3 regions of the Bacillus sp. V2I10 genome follow, and region 3 is predicted to be linked to each of the others. Evidence: riboswitches for the same ligand, from Rfam matches in the RefSeq annotation. Region 3 holds a riboswitch; each other region holds the start of a gene.
What was found. Region 3 has a riboswitch for lysine ahead of QFZ72_RS05090 (amino acid permease). Riboswitches for the same ligand answer to the same signal wherever they lie in the genome.
Positions count from the first base shown of each region.

Region 1: it holds a riboswitch for lysine, as region 3 does, so the genes downstream of both, dapA (4-hydroxy-tetrahydrodipicolinate synthase) here and QFZ72_RS05090 (amino acid permease) in region 3, are expected to answer to the same signal.
Region 2: it holds a riboswitch for lysine, as region 3 does, so the genes downstream of both, QFZ72_RS08495 (aspartate kinase) here and QFZ72_RS05090 (amino acid permease) in region 3, are expected to answer to the same signal.

Region 1 is NZ_JAUSYV010000002.1:145,911-152,025, reverse strand. Features, by position in the region: gene QFZ72_RS27995 (tripartite tricarboxylate transporter permease) at 1-890, shown strand, start outside; partial or broken gene QFZ72_RS29705 (JAB domain-containing protein) at 1,882-2,198, shown strand; gene dapA (4-hydroxy-tetrahydrodipicolinate synthase) at 2,385-3,272, opposite strand; lysine riboswitch at 3,406-3,584, opposite strand; gene QFZ72_RS27975 (hypothetical protein) at 3,959-4,123, shown strand; gene QFZ72_RS27970 (VOC family protein) at 4,158-4,547, shown strand; gene QFZ72_RS27965 (PepSY-associated TM helix domain-containing protein) at 5,614-6,115, shown strand, end outside.
Region 2 is NZ_JAUSYV010000001.1:1,690,431-1,696,545, reverse strand. Features, by position in the region: gene QFZ72_RS08505 (succinate dehydrogenase cytochrome b558 subunit) at 1-168, opposite strand, end outside; gene QFZ72_RS08500 (YslB family protein) at 513-929, shown strand; gene QFZ72_RS08495 (aspartate kinase) at 971-2,203, opposite strand; lysine riboswitch at 2,334-2,517, opposite strand; gene uvrC (excinuclease ABC subunit UvrC) at 2,585-4,357, opposite strand; gene trxA (thioredoxin) at 4,595-4,909, opposite strand; gene QFZ72_RS08480 (electron transfer flavoprotein subunit alpha/FixB family protein) at 5,075-6,052, opposite strand; gene QFZ72_RS08475 (electron transfer flavoprotein subunit beta/FixA family protein) at 6,107-6,115, opposite strand, start outside.
Region 3 is NZ_JAUSYV010000001.1:999,543-1,005,657, reverse strand. Features, by position in the region: gene QFZ72_RS05100 (M3 family oligoendopeptidase) at 1-994, opposite strand, end outside; gene QFZ72_RS05095 (twin-arginine translocase TatA/TatE family subunit) at 1,139-1,315, opposite strand; lysine riboswitch at 1,540-1,717, shown strand; gene QFZ72_RS05090 (amino acid permease) at 1,862-3,277, shown strand; gene QFZ72_RS05085 (CBS domain-containing protein) at 3,308-3,721, opposite strand; partial or broken gene QFZ72_RS05080 (sensor histidine kinase KdpD) at 3,737-3,889, opposite strand; gene gltP (glutamate/aspartate:proton symporter GltP) at 4,396-5,646, opposite strand; gene bcaP (branched-chain amino acid transporter BcaP) at 5,913-6,115, shown strand, end outside.

The DNA.
Region 1 (6,115 bases), on a different contig from region 3:
TTGTAACAATCGCGATGGGGCTTTTTGGTCTATCTGAAATCTTATTAGGTCTAGAACAACAGATGAAAAAGCCTGAAAAGCCACCTATGGTCAAAGGTTTACTTCCAAGTCGGGAAGAAATCCGTCCCTCTGTTATGTCCATAGGGAGAGGAACAGTTTTAGGGTTTTTCTTGGGTCTAATTCCTGGAATAAGTTCTGTTGTTCCGTCTTTGTTATCATATTCAATGGAGAAAAGATTAGCGAAAGATTCATCACGTTTTGGTAAGGGAGCTATTGAGGGTGTTGCAGGACCGGAAACAGCAAATAATGCTTTTACAGCTGGTGCGTTAATCCCGTTATTTTTATTAGGAATTCCTAGTTCAGCAACAATGGCTGTATTACTAGGAGCATTTGTTTTACATGGTTTACAGCCAGGTCCAACGTTGTTTGTTCGTCATGCTGATTTTGTTTGGGCAGTTATAGCAAGTATGTTTATTGGTAATCTGCTTTTATTGTTCATGAATTTGCCTCTGGCCAAATTCTGGGCGAAAATAGCAAGTGTTCCATTCAAAATGCTTTTCCCTATTATCATCGCAGTTTCTATAGTTGGTACATACTCTATCAGCAATAGTCTTTGGGATGTTGGCGGGTTACTAGTTTTTGGTTTATTAGGCTATTTTTTAAAAAAGGCCGAAATTCCAGTTGCCCCTATTGCATTAGTATTTATATTAGGAAAAATGATGGAAGAATCACTGCTTCAGACATTAGGATTATATAAAGGCAATTTCTTAGAAATTTTCTCACGTCCTATATCCGGAACGCTAATGGTACTTTCTCTTTTAGCAATAGCTCTTAGTACTTTTGCTGGATATAAAAATAAAAAGAATCACTTTGAGGATGTCGAAGTATAGAATAAAAATTAACCGACATCTAGCGTATAATTATGTCTTTCGTTGGCAGGGCCCCTATAAGGGATGTGCTAACCATTTAACTCTTTTCAAACACTTTATTAAAAAATATAAAGCGATCATAATGAACACTTTTACGAACGTTTTATATAAAAGTTAGTATGAACTTTTATTGAACTGACTGGATATCCCTCTACATTGATTACAAGGTAGCATTTAGGCTGACTATTTTATTCAAGATTAAAGGTTTTTCTTTTTAAATGTAATTCCAGAGCATCCTTAAAGCGGCTGCACGACAGACTGATCAGAAAGGAAATAGCGACTTTTTGTCATTCTGTAAGTGTCGCTTCGGCATTAAATGAACCGATAACAATAGTCTGTATGGTCTTCTCCTACATTCTGTAAGTTCCTGTTTCATTTGCCGGATGCCGCCATACCGAACGAGCCGGAAACTGTACAGTTCAAAAGATTCCAAGATAAAAGAATAAAGATCAAAAGGAAAGCAGCCATTTATGGCTGCTTTTTATTATGCTTTTTCCTTTTGAATCCGAATCGTAAAACAGCGCAAGCCGGCTACATTTCTATCCGGCAGGTACCCGAACCTTTCCGGCTGGAAACGAAGACGTCTAGCCAATCGGTCAAGGGGCATAAAACTTTTTTAAAGTCGCCAGTAGCATAAAAAACTTTTGTGCTTAAACCGCCCTTGACCAGTCGTCTATGCGAGTTTTTCGGTCTCCTTGCAAAAGGGAAAAATCATCCCCCTTTGGGGAACATCAGCGCCTCGGCTTTAAAATGGATAACGCAAAATTAAAAAGTAAAGGAGGAAAGGAAACAACCTTTAAAACACTCAAGAAACAAAGAAAAAGCAAAATCCAAAATCAAAATTACAAAGGAGAATGAGGAATGACTTTAGAATCTATCTTTGAAGTTGTACGAATCAGATAGGAAATCAGGGAAGCAAAAAGATTTTGCCGCATACAAAATAACTTCCCCAATGGATGCAGAGAAGCTAGCGGCATCCTATATTGCAGATGAGGACAGAGAGGTATTTCTTGTCATGATGCTTAATACAAAAAATGAGGTTATAGGGCTACACCGGGCACACGTGGGAAGTTTAAATGAAGTGTTGTTCATCCAAGAGAGGTGATGAAATCCGCTATTTTAAACAACGCGGCCTCTATTATCGTCAGTCATCAGCATCCCTCTGGCGACCCAACACCAAGCAAAGAAGATATAGAAGTTACAAGGAGAATTGCTGAGGCGGGGAAGACCCTAGGAATATCACTTCTTTCCATTAATTGTAACCCATAAAGAAAACCATATAAGTTTGAAAGAAAAAGGCTATCTTTAAGAAAGACAAAGGGGCGTTGCCCCTTTGTTTATATAATATTAGAGTTTTTAGATTGTGAATTTGATAAATCTAAAAACAACTGTAAAGGGCTCAGTTCTAGGGCATCCAGATTCAGGATGAATAAGTGAATGCCAGTTTGTGTTCCCTTAAGCAAGTACTTCTATATTAATAGGTTGCAGGACTCTTTGCAGAGTTCTTTTTTCTTCATTGTTTAAAGGGACCAATGGTAAGCGGACATCTCCTACATTTATCCCTTTCATATTCAATACAGCTTTTACCGGTGATGGGTTTGGTGCAGTAAATAATGCTTTCATTATTGGGAGAAGGTTACGATGTGCAGAAGAAGCTTTACGGACATCACCATTTTTAAAGAAATTGATCATTTCTTGCATTTCATTGCCAATGATGTGTGAGGAAACCGAAACAATTCCTGTTCCACCGATGGCTAAAACCGGAAGAGTTAACCCATCATCGCCGCTGTATAACGTAAAATCACTATGTGTTTTGCTAATGATTTGTGTCATGGTATCTAAGTTGCCACTTGCTTCTTTTACTGCCACAATATTGTTTATCTTTGAGAGATTAACAATTGTCTCTACTGACATGTTTACAGCACTTCGTCCTGGGATATTATAAAGCATTACCGGCAATAGGGTTGATTGGGCAATTGCTTTAAAGTGCTGAAATAATCCTTCTTGAGAAGGCTTGTTATAATACGGAGTAACGAGCATAATCCCATCCACTCCTGCTTCTTCTGCTTGCCTAGTTAAGCTGATAGACGCTTTCGTATTATTTGAGCCAGTACCAGCTATAACTGGTACTCTTCCAGCGACAGCTTCTACCACAATTTTGAATAAATCCACTTTCTCTTCTGCTGTTAATGTAGGAGACTCTCCAGTTGTACCAGCTATAACTAATCCATCAGAACCATTAGTGACTAAATAATTAACTAAATTTCTCGCAGCGTTAAAATCAACCTCGCCATTACGATCAAATGGGGTAACCATTGCTGTTAAAACTTGCCCAAAATTCATAACTTCACACCCTTTAATATTATTATTTAAAATATAGATGTTGTTAGAGCCATTCAAAAGGAAACGCAAAAAAGCAACAACGAGGGATTCGCTGTTGCAGTAGGAACAAAATTTATCAAAAGTCGTTACCATTGCATAAGATAGCCCTCCATATAGTTTCCTATATGACAGTCCCGCATTTATTCAATAACAGAACCAGCTTTAAGAACATGAGATTCTTTCCACTTCGGCAAATTCCCCTTTCCACAATAGTCATTGGACCTCATTATCCTCGCATTGTGTACTAATGGTTTTTGCTCCTCTATCTTCTCTTCAAAATTTATAGAAGGGAAAATTATTTAATTGATACTAATATAACAAAATATTCTTACTACTTCAAGTCGGATTTGAAATTTTTCAAAATACATGAATGATCGGTAACATTTTAGCGATTGAGCAAAGCTAAAAGATGTCGAAGTAATAGAATAAAAATCAATGTTTTTCAACTGATTAATAGTTGTATAAACTAATCTCACCCAATGAAAGCAACATCATCATTTTTGATAAACAAAGTGGAGATTATTGGAGAAAGTTTATTGAAGTAGGTGAAGGACCTACTAAATGGGAAAAACAACCATCTCCATTCTCTACAACAACAAACTAAATTCGATTTTAGCAAAGCCAATCTTGAACTAAGGGGGCGTTACTTGAAGATCCGGGAGCCATCTTTAGGTGGCTTTTTTCTTGTTAAACTAAATGGGCAGTTAGTTGAAGAAGGATTATTGATTCTATTTACCGAATTGTTTAAATTAACCGATCAAGCTCCAGATGCGGTGCGAGGGGTCATCTTAGCCACAAAACGACTAAGGTAAAAAAAAATTAGTTGAAATGAAAGAAGTGAAGGTTTTGATTAAATATAAATGCCTCCATCATGTAAGTCTAACTGTGACAGATTTGGAAAGAGCAAAAAAATTCTATGGTAAAACTTTATGTTTAAAAGAAATACAGCGTCCTGATTTTGATTTTTCAGGTGCCTGGTATGAAATAGAGGGACATCAACTACACTTAATAGTCGATCCCTCTTCACAGACGATTCGTGAGGATAAAAGCCTATCCAGCAGAGAAGGTCACTTTGCCCTTAGAGTCGAGAACTACTATGACACTCTTAAATGGTTAAAACAGAATGAAGTTGAAATCCTTGAAAAACCATACGGAAAAAGTGGATTCGCACAAATTTTCTGTGCCGACCCAGATGGTAATTTGATTGAACTAAATGTTAATCAAAAAGATCTATAAGTAGGATGTATGCATTGAATTTAAAGTTTTTATACGAGATAAGAGATAAGGAGTTATAGGTATCCTTTTAATATCAAAAAAATTAAATCATTTTACGAATAGGGTGAAACTTAGAGAAGAACAGTTCCTTATAGAATTAAGAGTGCTAAAAAAATGAGTTTACCCTTGACCCTTTAGTTACTATAGGGTTTATTATTTGTTACAAAACTAGTATATATCTTAACTAGCTATAAAGGATTTGGCGCTCTTTAAAAAAGAAAAAAGAACAATTAAATCGTATTGAAGAAAAGTTGGACTCGTTACAAAAAAAGAATTAATAATATTAATGGACTATCCTTATTGGAACGTCTTTTTCAATTAAAGGGCGCTTTAGTTAAAGAAGACACTCAACAAAATGATGATAATTTCTTTTTACACACATAATGATATTGCAAAGATGTGATGTTTGAATAGAATGTCACGTTTCTATTTCAATTAATTTTCAAAATGATAAGTTAACAATGTGAACTATGTTGTTTTTAACTTTGTAATATACAACAACATATATATTATTATTATTATATATGTTGTTATTGTTGCTCGTTTTAACGTATAAATTAACTGGATGTTTTCTGTTTCACATGTTCAAAAGAAATTATTTACACTATTGGAGCATTAATTGGACCTGAGACAAAGATATTTCATTAACTAGCTCACAGACTTATAAAGAAAATAAACATGAAAACTCATCTCCCATAAATGCAATTAGGCAGTATAATATATACGACCTAACCATTGAGATCTCCCTATGGAGGGCTTGTTTATTTTGCTTTTCTATATGGAGGTATACCAAATCATGGACGCTTCGTTTGTAGCATAAGGTCTATTTCATTTTGACATCAACAATATCAAAAAAATGAAGTTAGTTCAAAAAGGAAATAGAAGATAGATGTTTTGGTTTAGGAAATTCGATGTTTGCACCAGAACCAACTTTCAATATGGAAAGAAGGTTAATGGAATCAACAACGGCTTCGGAATTGATGGGTGATGTTTAATTGAAAAGAAAGACAAGGAGTGTGATGGGAAATTGTCGAAAACTTTAAGCTTGTATCAATTTAGCCGAAAAGTACATAAATGGGCTGGACTGATTTTATCGGTTGTTTTTATGTTTATCGCTGTAACAGGACTTTTGCTAGTGTATTATATTCCACTTGGATTAGGTACTGATTTAAAGACAGGGGTTAAAGCAGATCCTAGTAAATCGATACCTATTGAAAAGGTTATCTCCATTACGACTTCTCAGGAACTTCCAGGTATAAAATCGGTTGAAGATATCTTTAGAATAGAATTAAGCCCAGGTTCAAATGTATTCCGTGTTCGCTTAGAAAACAATCAAGAAGTTCAAATTGATGCGAGCACTGGGAAAGTTTTATCAACAAAGCCAGATTACTCAGGCTTTCTCATTTCTTTACATGATGGATCTACTTTTGGCAATCTGTATAGATACAGTGCTCTAACAATGGCAGGTTTATCCCTAATTCTGCTATCATTTTCAGGGTATTATATGATTGGCTTTCCGCTTTATAAGC
Region 2 (6,115 bases), 690 kb from region 3:
AACTCTAAATGGCAAGCTTTCCATAAAATGTGCAGCATTATTAAACGCTTCTTCTCCTCTTGTTGCAAAGTTATTTACAACAAGATGCTGAATTAAGAAGACGCCAACCGGGATAACTCCAAGCAAAGAATGAAGTCTGCGGTTTAAATATTCTCTGTTTCCAGCCATCTCACATTACCCCCTAGTAATCTTAAAATCTTTTTTTTAATGTTTCTCCTATTCCCGGCAACCTTTTTTAAAAATAAACATTGTATGATAAAATGTGACAAATTTATTGTACTCCCAACGAGTTACAGCGTCAAGAAAACGCGTTCATAAATTTTAATTTTGTGACAAATCTTATTTTCCACCTATTTTTATTTTCCTGAAATACTTTCACATCCGTTTTGGAGCTTGTAATTTACTTTTATTGCATGTTCTTACCCGCCCTACTTGATATATAATATAGGCAGAAAGAGGGGAAGAATGTGAAAAAAACCAGCGAACAAATCGATATAACGCAGCTGAGGGATATGCAAGTGCCCGCATTCGCCTATGAGCTGTTAAGAGAGGTTCTCATTCCGGATATTCTCGGTAGAGAATCCGCATCTATGCTTTACTGGGCAGGTAAAAGCCTTGCGCGCAAATATCCTGCTGAATCAATAGAAGAGCTTATTGCTTTCTTTTCATTAGCCGGCTTTGGAACTCTTTCATTGGTACATAAGAAAAAAGATGAAATGGAATTTCAGCTTGAAGGCGAACTGATCAAAACAAGATTCAAAACGATGAAAGAGCCTTCTTTTCAGCTTGAAGCGGGATTTCTGGCACAGCAGGTGCAGAGAATGAACAAGCAGATAACAGAAACCTATGAACAAGTAAAAAAACGTGCGGATAAAGTGCACTTTACAGTGAAATGGGATTACAAAGACATGGAGTTCGACAACGATTAAAGGGATGGGTATTCATGATACCCACCCCTTTTTTATTTTATTTACAGCACTTCTGCAGGATGCTGTGATAATTCAAAGGCATCATGCAGCGCTTCTACCGCCTTCACCATATCTTCATGGCTGATAACAGTTGACACTTTAATTTCAGACGTGCTGACCATTTTCACTTCAATACCTTCTTGAGCAAGAACATGGAACATTTCTGCCGCCACTCCCGGATTTGAGACCATGCCAGAACCGACGATGGAGACTTTTGAAAGACCGCCTTCTGATTCTATTTTTTCAAAGCCAAGCTCGGATTGATAGGTTTCAAGAACATGAACGGTTTCTTCCACATCACCTGTTTTCACAGAAAAGGAGAGAGAGGCCAAGCTGCTGTCTGTCGAACTTTGAATAATAATATCCACATTAATCCCGTGGCTTGCAAGTGTTTTGAAAATAGTAGACAGGGTCAGGAGGCCGCTTGGCAATCCGCAAACCGTGATTCGTGATACTTGATCTTCAAACGCAATTCCTCTTACAACTAAATTCTGTTCCATCTTTGTTTCCTCCTCAATTAAAGTGCCTCTTTCTTTTTCTGAGCTTGATCTGACTTCCAAAGGAACTCCGTAATTTTTTGCAAATTCAACAGCACGGGGGTGAAGGACACCTGCGCCAAGATTAGCAAGCTCGAGCATTTCATCATATGAGATGCCGTCTAACTTTCTTGCACTTTTTACAAAACGCGGATCTGTCGTAAATACACCTGTTACATCTGTATAAATATCGCATTTATCTGCTTTAAGAGAAGCTGCCAATGCAACAGCTGTCGTATCTGAACCGCCGCGGCCGAGCGTCGTTATTTCCTGTCCGTCTGCAAGTCCCTGAAAGCCTGCAACGACAACAACTTTTCCTGCTTGGAGCTGCTCATTGATTTTATCTGAATCAATCCCTGAAATTCTCGCATTGCTGTGGACATTTTCAGTCTTTATGCCAGCCTGCCATCCTGTGTATGAAACAGCATCGTATCCTTGTGCCTGAAGAGCCATAGTCAAAAGAGAGATCGTCACTTGTTCACCAGTTGAAAGCAGCATATCCATTTCGCGCTTGCTTGGTTTTTGAGTGATTTCCGCTGCCAGGGTAACTAAATGATCCGTTGTTTTCCCCATTGCTGAAACAACAACAACGACATTATTCCCATTATTTTTTTCCTCGATTACTCTTCTTGCAGCATTCATGATTTTTTCCGGAGATCCAACAGATGTGCCTCCAAATTTTTGTACAACTAAACCCATATCAGCCTCTCACCTTTCCAGTTATATTGATCGTCAGCAGGTAAAAGGGAGAATCTCAGAAAACGCAAAAAAAGCAATGAGATTCCCTATCTCATTGCTTGCATAAACGAATAATGAAACTTCATTCATACAATGAGATAGCGCTCCAAGAAAAATACATCTTCTTGACAATTTTACGTCTATTAAACGCAAAACCAGCAAAAGAAAGAAATGGCTCTTTATTTGCTTCGGCGACTCTCCCCTTTCACCCATCTTCAAAGGAATCCATTTTCCTCAGAAGGGCTACTCTTGAAGTTCGCACCTCTACCATCATTTAACGAACTAAACGATCTGGTTATGAAATTAGTTAAAATTGTAGCAAAGAATTTGACTTTATGCAATCTATTCTTGCAATTTTGCTGCAATAAGCTGTGCTATGTTTGCCGGAATCCCTGCCGCAATCAGCTCCTCAAGGCTTGCATCTTTCATTTTTTTCACGGATCCGAAATGCTTCAGCAGGGTTTTGCGCCGTTTTTCCCCTACTCCCGGTATATCATCCAAAATCGATTGAAAGGCTGTTTTTCCTCTTGTCTGTCTGTGAAAAGTAATCGCAAAGCGATGCACTTCATCCTGGATACGCTGCAGCAGATAAAACTCCTGGCTGTTGCGTTCAAGTTCAATAACAGTTGGCGGACTTCCGATCATTAAATTAGAGGTCCGGTGCTTCTCATCCTTCACAAGTCCTGCAACAGGGATCGATAAACCCAGTTCATTTTCCAGAACGTCCTGTGCTGCAGCCAGATGCCCCTTGCCTCCGTCGATGATTATCAAATCTGGAAGAGGCAGTTCCTCTTTCAACACCCGCGTGTACCTTCTGCGGACAACTTCACGCATAGATTCGTAATCATCAGGTCCCTGCACTGTTTTAATTTTGTACTTGCGGTATTCTTTTTTGGCTGGCTTTCCATCTATAAACACAATCATTGCAGATACAGGGTCTGTCCCTTGAATATTTGAATTATCAAAAGCTTCGATTCTTGCAGGTGTATAGATGCCCATTTTTTCACCAAGCTGATCAATTGCTTTGATTGTTCTTTCTTCATCACGCTCGATGAGAGAAAATTTTTCTTTTAAAGCAATTTTGGCATTTTGGTGTGCAAGCAATACAAGATCCTTTTTCTTTCCGCGCTTAGGGTGAATGGCTGAAACATGAAGAAGCTGCTCTGCCATTTCATGGTCCACACTTTCAGGCAGCAGAATTTCTTTAGGCAGAATATGATTGTTTTTGGAGTAAAATTGGCCAAGAAATGTTAAGAATTCTTCTTCTGGCTCCTGATACAGCGGAAACATAGCAATATCACGTTCTATCAATTTGCCCTGACGGATGAAGAAAACCTGAACGCACATCCATCCTTTATCATAGGAATAGCCAAACACATCACGATCGACAAAATCATTCAGCGCCATTTTCTGTTTTTCCATGGTTGCATCAATATGGGCGATGGAATCACGATATTCCTTTGCCCGTTCGAAATCCAAATTTTCAGCAGCAGCAAGCATCTTCTTTGAAAGTTCTTCTTTAATCTGCTTGAAACCGCCTTTTAAAAAACGGGACATCTCATCGACCATTTGACGGTTTTGCTCTTGTGTCACCTTATAGACACACGGGGCCAGACACTGACCCATATGATAATAAAGGCAAACGCGGTCTGGAAGCGTTGAACATTTTCTAAGCGGATATAGCCGGTCCAGCAGCTTTTTCGTCTCTCTCGCAGCCTGTACGTTAGGATATGGACCAAAGTATTTTCCATTATCTTTTTTGACATTCCTTGTGACAATAAGACGCGGATGACGTTCAGCTGTAATTTTAATAAATGGATACGTTTTATCATCCTTTAGCATAACGTTGTATTTAGGATCATGCTTTTTAATTAGATTTAATTCTAAGATCAGCGCCTCGATGTTCGAAGATGTGACGATATATTCAAAATCCTTGATTTCATTTACAAGCCTTTGTGTCTTGCCGTCATGTGAGCCGGTAAAGTAAGACCGAACCCTGTTTTTAAGCACTTTTGCTTTTCCCACATAGATAATGGTTCCGAATCGGTCTTTCATTAAATAACAGCCCGGCTGATCTGGCAGAAGTGCCAGCTTTTCTTTTATTAGTTGTTCCATAGCGGACACTCCGTTTCCCTGAAGTTAAGCGCAGAATAAATATCGATTAATTACGACTAGTTATTCCTTTTATTGTACCATTTTAGAGCGCCGGAGTCTTTTCTTTACCTCCATGGGTGCCTTACCTTGCCTCCAAGGCGCCAAATCATTTCCTGAGCAATAATTGACAATTTTTTTGGCAGCTGTCCTGTCTTCAAAAATAAAAAAAAGATCCGGATAAACCGGATCTCATTTTTATTATGCGTGTTTATTTAATAGTTCTGCTAATGCTTCTTTAGGCTGGAAGCCGACTGTTTTGTCAACAACTTCGCCATTTTTGAAAACAAGCAATGTAGGAATACTCATAACGCCGTATTTGCCTGCAGTTTCTTGGTTTTCATCAACATCAAGCTTAACGATTTTCACTTTATCGCCTAGTTCCTGATCAAGCTCTTCAAGAACTGGTGCAATCATTTTACAAGGTCCGCACCAAGGAGCCCAAAAGTCTGCCAGAACGACACCTTCGCTAGTTTCAGTTGTAAAGGTTTGATCTGTTACATTAGTAATTGCCATTATATTTTCCTCCTAATTGTTCAAGTGATGCCTAAAGTATAGCATTAAAGAATGTGACCTGCTAATTTTTTGCTCACTATTCCTTTTCCCTTACTTTGTGATGAAAAACATTTTTTCATTCAAATTAAAAACACGCCCTAAGTGCGTGTTTTTATGAAAATTAGATTATGAATGAACTTTTAATTTTTTAAACTCTTCTGTTAACATAGGAACAACTTCAAATAAATCTCCTACAATTCCATAATCGGCTACTTTGAAAATGTTTGCTTCAGGATCTTTATTAATTGCTACAATAATCTTTGAGTTAGACATTCCGGCTAAATGCTGGATTGCTCCAGAAATACCGCATGCAATGTATAGATCAGGAGTTACCACTTTTCCTGTTTGGCCGATTTGCAGGGAGTAGTCGCAATAATCAGCATCGCAGGCACCGCGGGAAGCTCCAACTGCTCCGCCGAGAACATCTGATAGTTCCTTCAGCGGATTAAAGCCTTCTGTGCTTTTTACTCCGCGTCCGCCGGCTACAATGACTTTAGCTTCAGAAAGATCCACGCCTTCTGTTGCTTTACGCACCACTTCTTTTACGATTGTGCGAAGATCTTTGATCTCTGCGGTAACAGAAGAAACTTCACCTGTTCTTGTTTCATCTTTTTCAAGCGGAGCAATGTTATTTGGTCTGATTGTTGCAAAAATTGTTCCGTCTGTCACAATCTTTTTCTCGAAAGCTTTTCCTGAATAGATCGGACGGGTGAAAACGACATTTCCGCCTGCACTTTCTAAATCTGTAGCATCTGAAATAAGACCGGATCCAATCTTAGCAGCGATTTTTGGCGATAAGTCTTTTCCAAGAGCTGTATGCCCGAAAACAAGACCTTCCGGTTTTTCTGCTTCGATAACGGCAAGCAATGCCTGTGAATAGCCGTCAGGTGTATACGTTTTCAATTTCTCATCTTCAACTGTAATGACACGGTCTGCGCCATAATGAATCATTTCTTCAGCTAACGATGCAACGCTGTCTCCTACTAAAACGGCTGAAACCTCGCCGCCTTCAGAAATCGTTTTACCTGCAGCAATTGCTTCAAAAGAAACATTGCGCAATGATTGATCGCGTACTTCTCCCAATACCAGTACTTTTCTTGCCATTATAAAGTCCCCCTGTTATACGTTTGATTGAAAAATTCACTTTTAGGTAAATACTTAGATTAC
Region 3 (6,115 bases):
CTCCAAAGTGGCTGAATTGATCTAAGATAAATTCAGCTCCCTCCTGATAGCTGACCTTCGCTTCTTTCCCGCCAATCGGTGCATCGAGGTCGTACCAGCTAAGTTTATCAACACCAAGCAATTCTGCTTTTCTTTTTAAATAGCTTACAAGCGGCTGTTTATTCTCTGATATCACCTTCCACATGACATCAAGGGTCTCGCGCTTCATTCTGTTGATCTCAAGCGGCTCACTCAGAACATCGTCCCAGCCCCGCTTTTCATATACATTCAGTCTAAAACCAGATAGATGGTTCAGCGTATGGGCAAATAAATCTGCACCGCTTCCCCACGCTTTTTCCCATTCTTCAAACACAGATTTTCTGACTGATCTGTCCGCATTTGAAAATTTATTGGCTGCCTGGCCTACAGACAATTCATGTATTTTGCCATCTTCTTTGAACGGTATTTTCACTTTGGAAACGAGAGTATCATAAAGCTGTCCCCACGCATGATAGCCGTCTACTGACAAGGCATTGATCAGTGTTTCCTGCTCCATCTGCAGTTTGTTTTTTGCTCTGTTCCGGCGCTCGGTCAAGGCAAATTTTAATTCAGTCAAGTCTTCTGCATTTACAAGCTCTGGCCAAACCGCATCGTCTACTTGAACGAGCTTTTGATCAAAGGCTGCCAAAGCATTTTGAAACTGAGAGCTGAGTTGAGTAACCTTCCCCCGGAGCACGGAGGCATGCTTATCATTTGTATCCTGAGCCTGCAGACACCCGACAAAAGCTCCTGCCTGCCTCATCCGTTTTGCAATACCCTGAAACTTCTCAAGAATCTCTCCTAAAAGGACGCTATCTTCTTTTGTTTGGGGTACTTTGATGCTCTCTGCCTGCACCTTAAATGAAGGAACATCAAATTCAAGCTCCTCTAAGTACTTTTTAAAAGCAACAGATTTGCTTCCACCTTCAAAAAACACATCTAAATCCCATGTTTCAGCATACGTAGCAGCTTTCATCGCCATTCCCCCTGTTTATGTATTTCGGAACACTAAATAATCCCTCACTTGTCATTATAAAACAATTGACTAAAAATTTGTACAATTCTAATGGCAGGAAGCAAAAAAAAAGGTATGACGAAATGTCATAGCCTCTGCTTGTATTTATTTGATTGTTTTATCTGATTTTGCATCATCGTCGTCCATAAGACCTTTAGTAGCATTCTTAAATTCTCGTAGCGTTTTACCTGCCGCTTTACCCAGTTCAGGCAATTTTTTCGGTCCGAAAAGAAGCAATGCGACAAAGACGATCAACATAATTTCCCCGAATCCCAAGTTCATGATGAACCCTTCTTCCACATTAATTTATTAGATTATTTCACAATAAAAAGAAAACGCTGCCTTTGTAAATTATAGTTGATCTATCCATGAATTGCAAAATGAAATTAGGGCGATTTCCTCAGGGAAAATATAGAAATACATGAAATCCATTGACAAACGCAGGCTGAGTTGGTAGTTTTATTTTATTCAAATATTATTTTTACTATAAATCCTCACTAGAATCTCGGTGAGGTAGAGGTTGCACCAATTAAGAGTAGATTGCAAGAGGCTAGTGGAGCTGTTGACTGCAAATTCGAAAGGACTTGGTGCCGAAGTTTGAAACAGCCACTTTGTTTCTTGCTGGGACTGTATCGAATAGGTACTGGACTGCCACAGTGTAATCTGTGGAGTGCTATCATGAGATTTTTGAGTGAGTTTTTTGTGTATTTTGCGCATGGGCTTGTTCCATGCGTTTTTTGTTTGTCAAAAATGATCCATTTCGTCAAAAAATACACACACTAATTATACAGCCATAACATTATGGTTCTATTATAGGAGGTTTCAGCAGTGAAACAGAAAAAATGGGGATTTTGGCTTTTAACAGCCTTTGTAGTAGGAAATATGGTGGGCTCTGGTATTTTTATGCTGCCAAGCACCCTGGCGCAGACCGCAAGTCCGCTTGGTGTCACCAGCGCCTGGCTTGTAACCGGATTAGGTGTATTAATGATTGCACTTGTATTCGGTAATTTATCAATCCGCAGACCTGACCTTACAGCTGGTCCGCAAAGCTACGCAAAAGCTTTATTTGATACACCGAAAAAAGGAAATGTAGCCGGGTTCAGCATGGTGTGGGGATATTGGGTCGCGAACTGGATCAGCAATGTCGCAATCATCACAAGCTTCGCTGGCTATCTTTCTACATTCTTTCCGATTATGTCAGACGAATCCATTCTTTTTTCAGTTGGTTCGCAGGAAATTCAATTAGGAAGACTTGTTACATTTATTGTTTGTACTATTTTGCTTTGGGGCACTCATACCATCCTTTTAACGAACTTGAGCGGAGCAGGCAAATTAAATTTTGTTGCTACTGCTTCAAAAGTAATCGGGTTTATGCTTTTTATCATTGCTGGTTTATTTGCACTGGAGTCGGCTGCATTTGGAGAGTTTTATTTCCCGGTGGAAGCAGAGCCTGGCGTGACATACGGGCTGACAAATCAAGTTCAATTTGCCGCAATTTCGACTTTATGGGCATTTGTAGGTATTGAGTCGGCAGTCATTCTGTCAGGACGCGCTTCTTCTCAGCGTGATGTAAAGAGAGCTACCATCACTGGCTTAATCATTGCTGTGTTCATCTATATGATTATTACACTTATTACAATGGGCGTTCTGCCGCACGATCAGCTGCAGTCATCTGACAAGCCTTTTGTTGATGTTCTTTCTGTCATTATTGGCGATGCCGGTGCAAATGCAATGGCACTATTGGCAGTCGTATCTTTGTTTGGATCAACTATTGGATGGATCCTGCTGTCATCTGAAGTGCCGTACCAGGCTGCAAAATCAGGTATTTTCCCTGCTTTCTTTGCTAAAACAAATAAAAAAGGAAGTCCGAAAAATGCTTTGATCATAACAAATTTAATGTCTCAAATCTTTATTTTCTCAACGATTTCCGGAACCATCAGTGAAGCTTATACATTCTTAACAACATCAGCTACACTTGCCTATCTTTTCCCATACCTTGTATCGTCTATCTTCTTCTTGAAGCTGATTGCCAAAGGAGAGACTTATGATCTCATTCAAGGGTCGAGAGTAAGAGACGGAATCATCGCCTCACTAGCCTGTATTTATTCTGTATGGGTGATTGTTACAGGAACTGCTGATTTAAAAACATTTATACTTGGAGTCGGCCTATTCTTTGCGGGATTTGTGATTTATCCGTTTTTGACGAAATATATGAAAAAACAAGATACAGGCTCAACCATATAATAGAAGGCTGCATGTTGAATGCAGCCTTTTTTAATTCTTTTTCCCAAAAAGCTGATCTGAGCAATATTCAATAATTTCCCTTCTTCTGATCATCCCTATAAAGATTCCCTGATCATCTGTAACAGGTACGAAATTCTGTTCCATCGCCCTTAAAATAATGTTCTCCATTTCTGAATGAATAGATATTGGTTCATTCTTTCGATGGTAATTAAGATCAGTTAATCGAATTTTTTCTGTGTTATGAAAATGCAAATCAGGTGTGTTTTTCAGCATCCACAGCAAATCACCTTCTGTCAGCGTTGTTACGTACTTCCCTTCATCATCAAGCAGCGGAACAGCTGAATAACGGTGATATTCCATTCGTTCAAGCGCCTGCCTCATGGTGGCATGAATGTTTAAATAAACAACTTCCTTTTTGGGTATTAGGAAAAAAGCAATATTCATTTCTCCTGAACTCCTTTAAGATCGTCCATCTGACACGATGTGAATATCAATATTCTCTGTCGTTCTCATAATCGTATTCACAATGGAACCTTTTCTAATTTCTTCCCACCTTGTTCTCGCTGACTGACCGAGAAGGATTTGTGTAATGTGATACTGTTTTTTTCCATTTCTCCGTTTTTTCCCGTTTTTCCTGCGTAAAGCCTATTGAACTTTTCGACTACAGAGAAAATAATGCCGCAAATCACCATTAAGAATAAACTCATTTGATGATCAGACCAATCATTAATTATTTGTCTTCCATCTTAAAATTTCTCTTTTCTTCTATTAAATATACGTTACAAAATTAGAGCAAGAACAACATCAATTCCTTTGAATCCAACAAAGGGAACAAGTACTCCCCCGAGCCACACAAATCATAAATTTCTACTAAGCAAGTATCCGAACTTATCTCTGACCCTTTTTATAGCGAGAGGAATCAATATGGGAATAATGACGGCGAGTAAAATTACTTCTGTGGTTAAATCTTATAAACTTATAAAGCACGAAATATTGGCAAAAACAGGTTTTAAATCCTTCCCAAATTTCTAAGGAAATACAACTCATATTAACTAATTCATCAATTTCCTGCTGTGTACATATAAAAAAGCCCGATTCACATCGAATCGGGCTCTCTTTTATGCAGCTATATGCTCTTTATTCTTTTGGTTATCAAACTCGCCTTCCCATTTAGAGATCACAACTGCAGCCAGTGAGTTCCCTACCACGTTTACAGCGGTTCTTGCCATGTCCAATATACGGTCAATACCTGCGATAAAGGCCAATCCTTCAACCGGAATTCCTACCGTTCCCAATGTTGCGAGGAGCACAACGAATGATACGCCCGGTACACCGGCAATCCCTTTAGAGGTTACCATTAACACTAGCAATAAGGATACCTGCTGCGAGATCGATAAGTCGATTCCATACATTTGCGCGATAAATACAGCAGCCAAAGCCTGATAAAGTGTCGAACCATCCAGGTTAAAAGAATACCCTGTCGGAATAACAAATGATGTAATGGCTTTCGGACAGCCGAATTTCTCCATTTTCTCCATGATTTTCGGTAAAACTGTCTCAGAGCTTGCGGTAGAATAAGCAAGAATCAACTCATCCTTCAGCAGACGGATAATGTTGAAGATGTTAATTCCAACCATTTTAGCAACCAACCCTAATACACCCACGATAAAGAACAGCATGGTTCCGTATACTAAAATAACTAATTTACCAAGCGGAATGAGAGACTCTAAACCAAACTTAGATACGGTTACACCAATTAATGCAAAAACACCAAATGGAGCAAACTTCATAATAAGATTTGTTACATAGAACATCGTTTCTGCCGTTCCCTGGAAGAATGCGAGAACAGGTTTTCCCTTTTCTCCCACAGCAGCGATTCCAAGACCAAATAATACAGAGAAGAAAATAATTGGAAGCATATCACCCTGAACAATGGACTCAAATAAGTTGCTTGGAACAATATTCACAAAGGTATCAGCAAAACCATGCGATTCTACATCCTCAGCTGTATCCACATAGCTATTGATATCTGTTTTCTCCAGTTTATCCATATCAACGCCAGCACCTGGATTAAATAGATTTGCAGCTACTAAACCGACAACAATTGCAATTGTTGTAATAATTTCAAAGTATAAAATTGTTTTCCCGCCGATTTTACCAAGCTTTTTTGTGTCGCCGACGCTTGCCACGCCAACAATGATACTTGAAATGACAATTGGAATAACAATCATTTTAATCAAACGTATAAAAATATCACCTATAGGCTGTAAATAATTTTCGATGTTTGGGTTACCGTAAAAAATAGCACCAAGTGCAATACCCAAAATTAAACCGATAAAAATCTGCCATGCAAGGCCTAATTTTTTCATTCAATCCACCCCCTTATGTTTGTTATTTATGAAAATAAAATGGTCTATTGAAAATAGTTAGAACTAAACCATCTTATCATTTACCATGAATCACATTTTTTTATAATATATCAAAATTGAGTATTTAACAATAACATTTATTTCCCACATGCATTCATCACCTGAATCGAATGAATATTCTGAAAATTGTTGACGTTCCATCAATTCGACGACAATATACTACAAAATATTCACTTCCTGTTATGACAAAATTAGTGGAGGATCATATGAGTTCATTGTTCAGAAAAAAATCTATTACAGATTTACTTGCACAAAGTCAGCAAAAATCACTTGCCCGCACTATGGGTGCATTTGATTTAACCCTGCTTGGAATTGGTGCAATTGTAGGAACAGGTATTTTTGTACTGACCGGCGTCGTTGCGGCAGAAACAGCTGGTCCGGCTCTCATTTTATCATTTATTTTATCTGG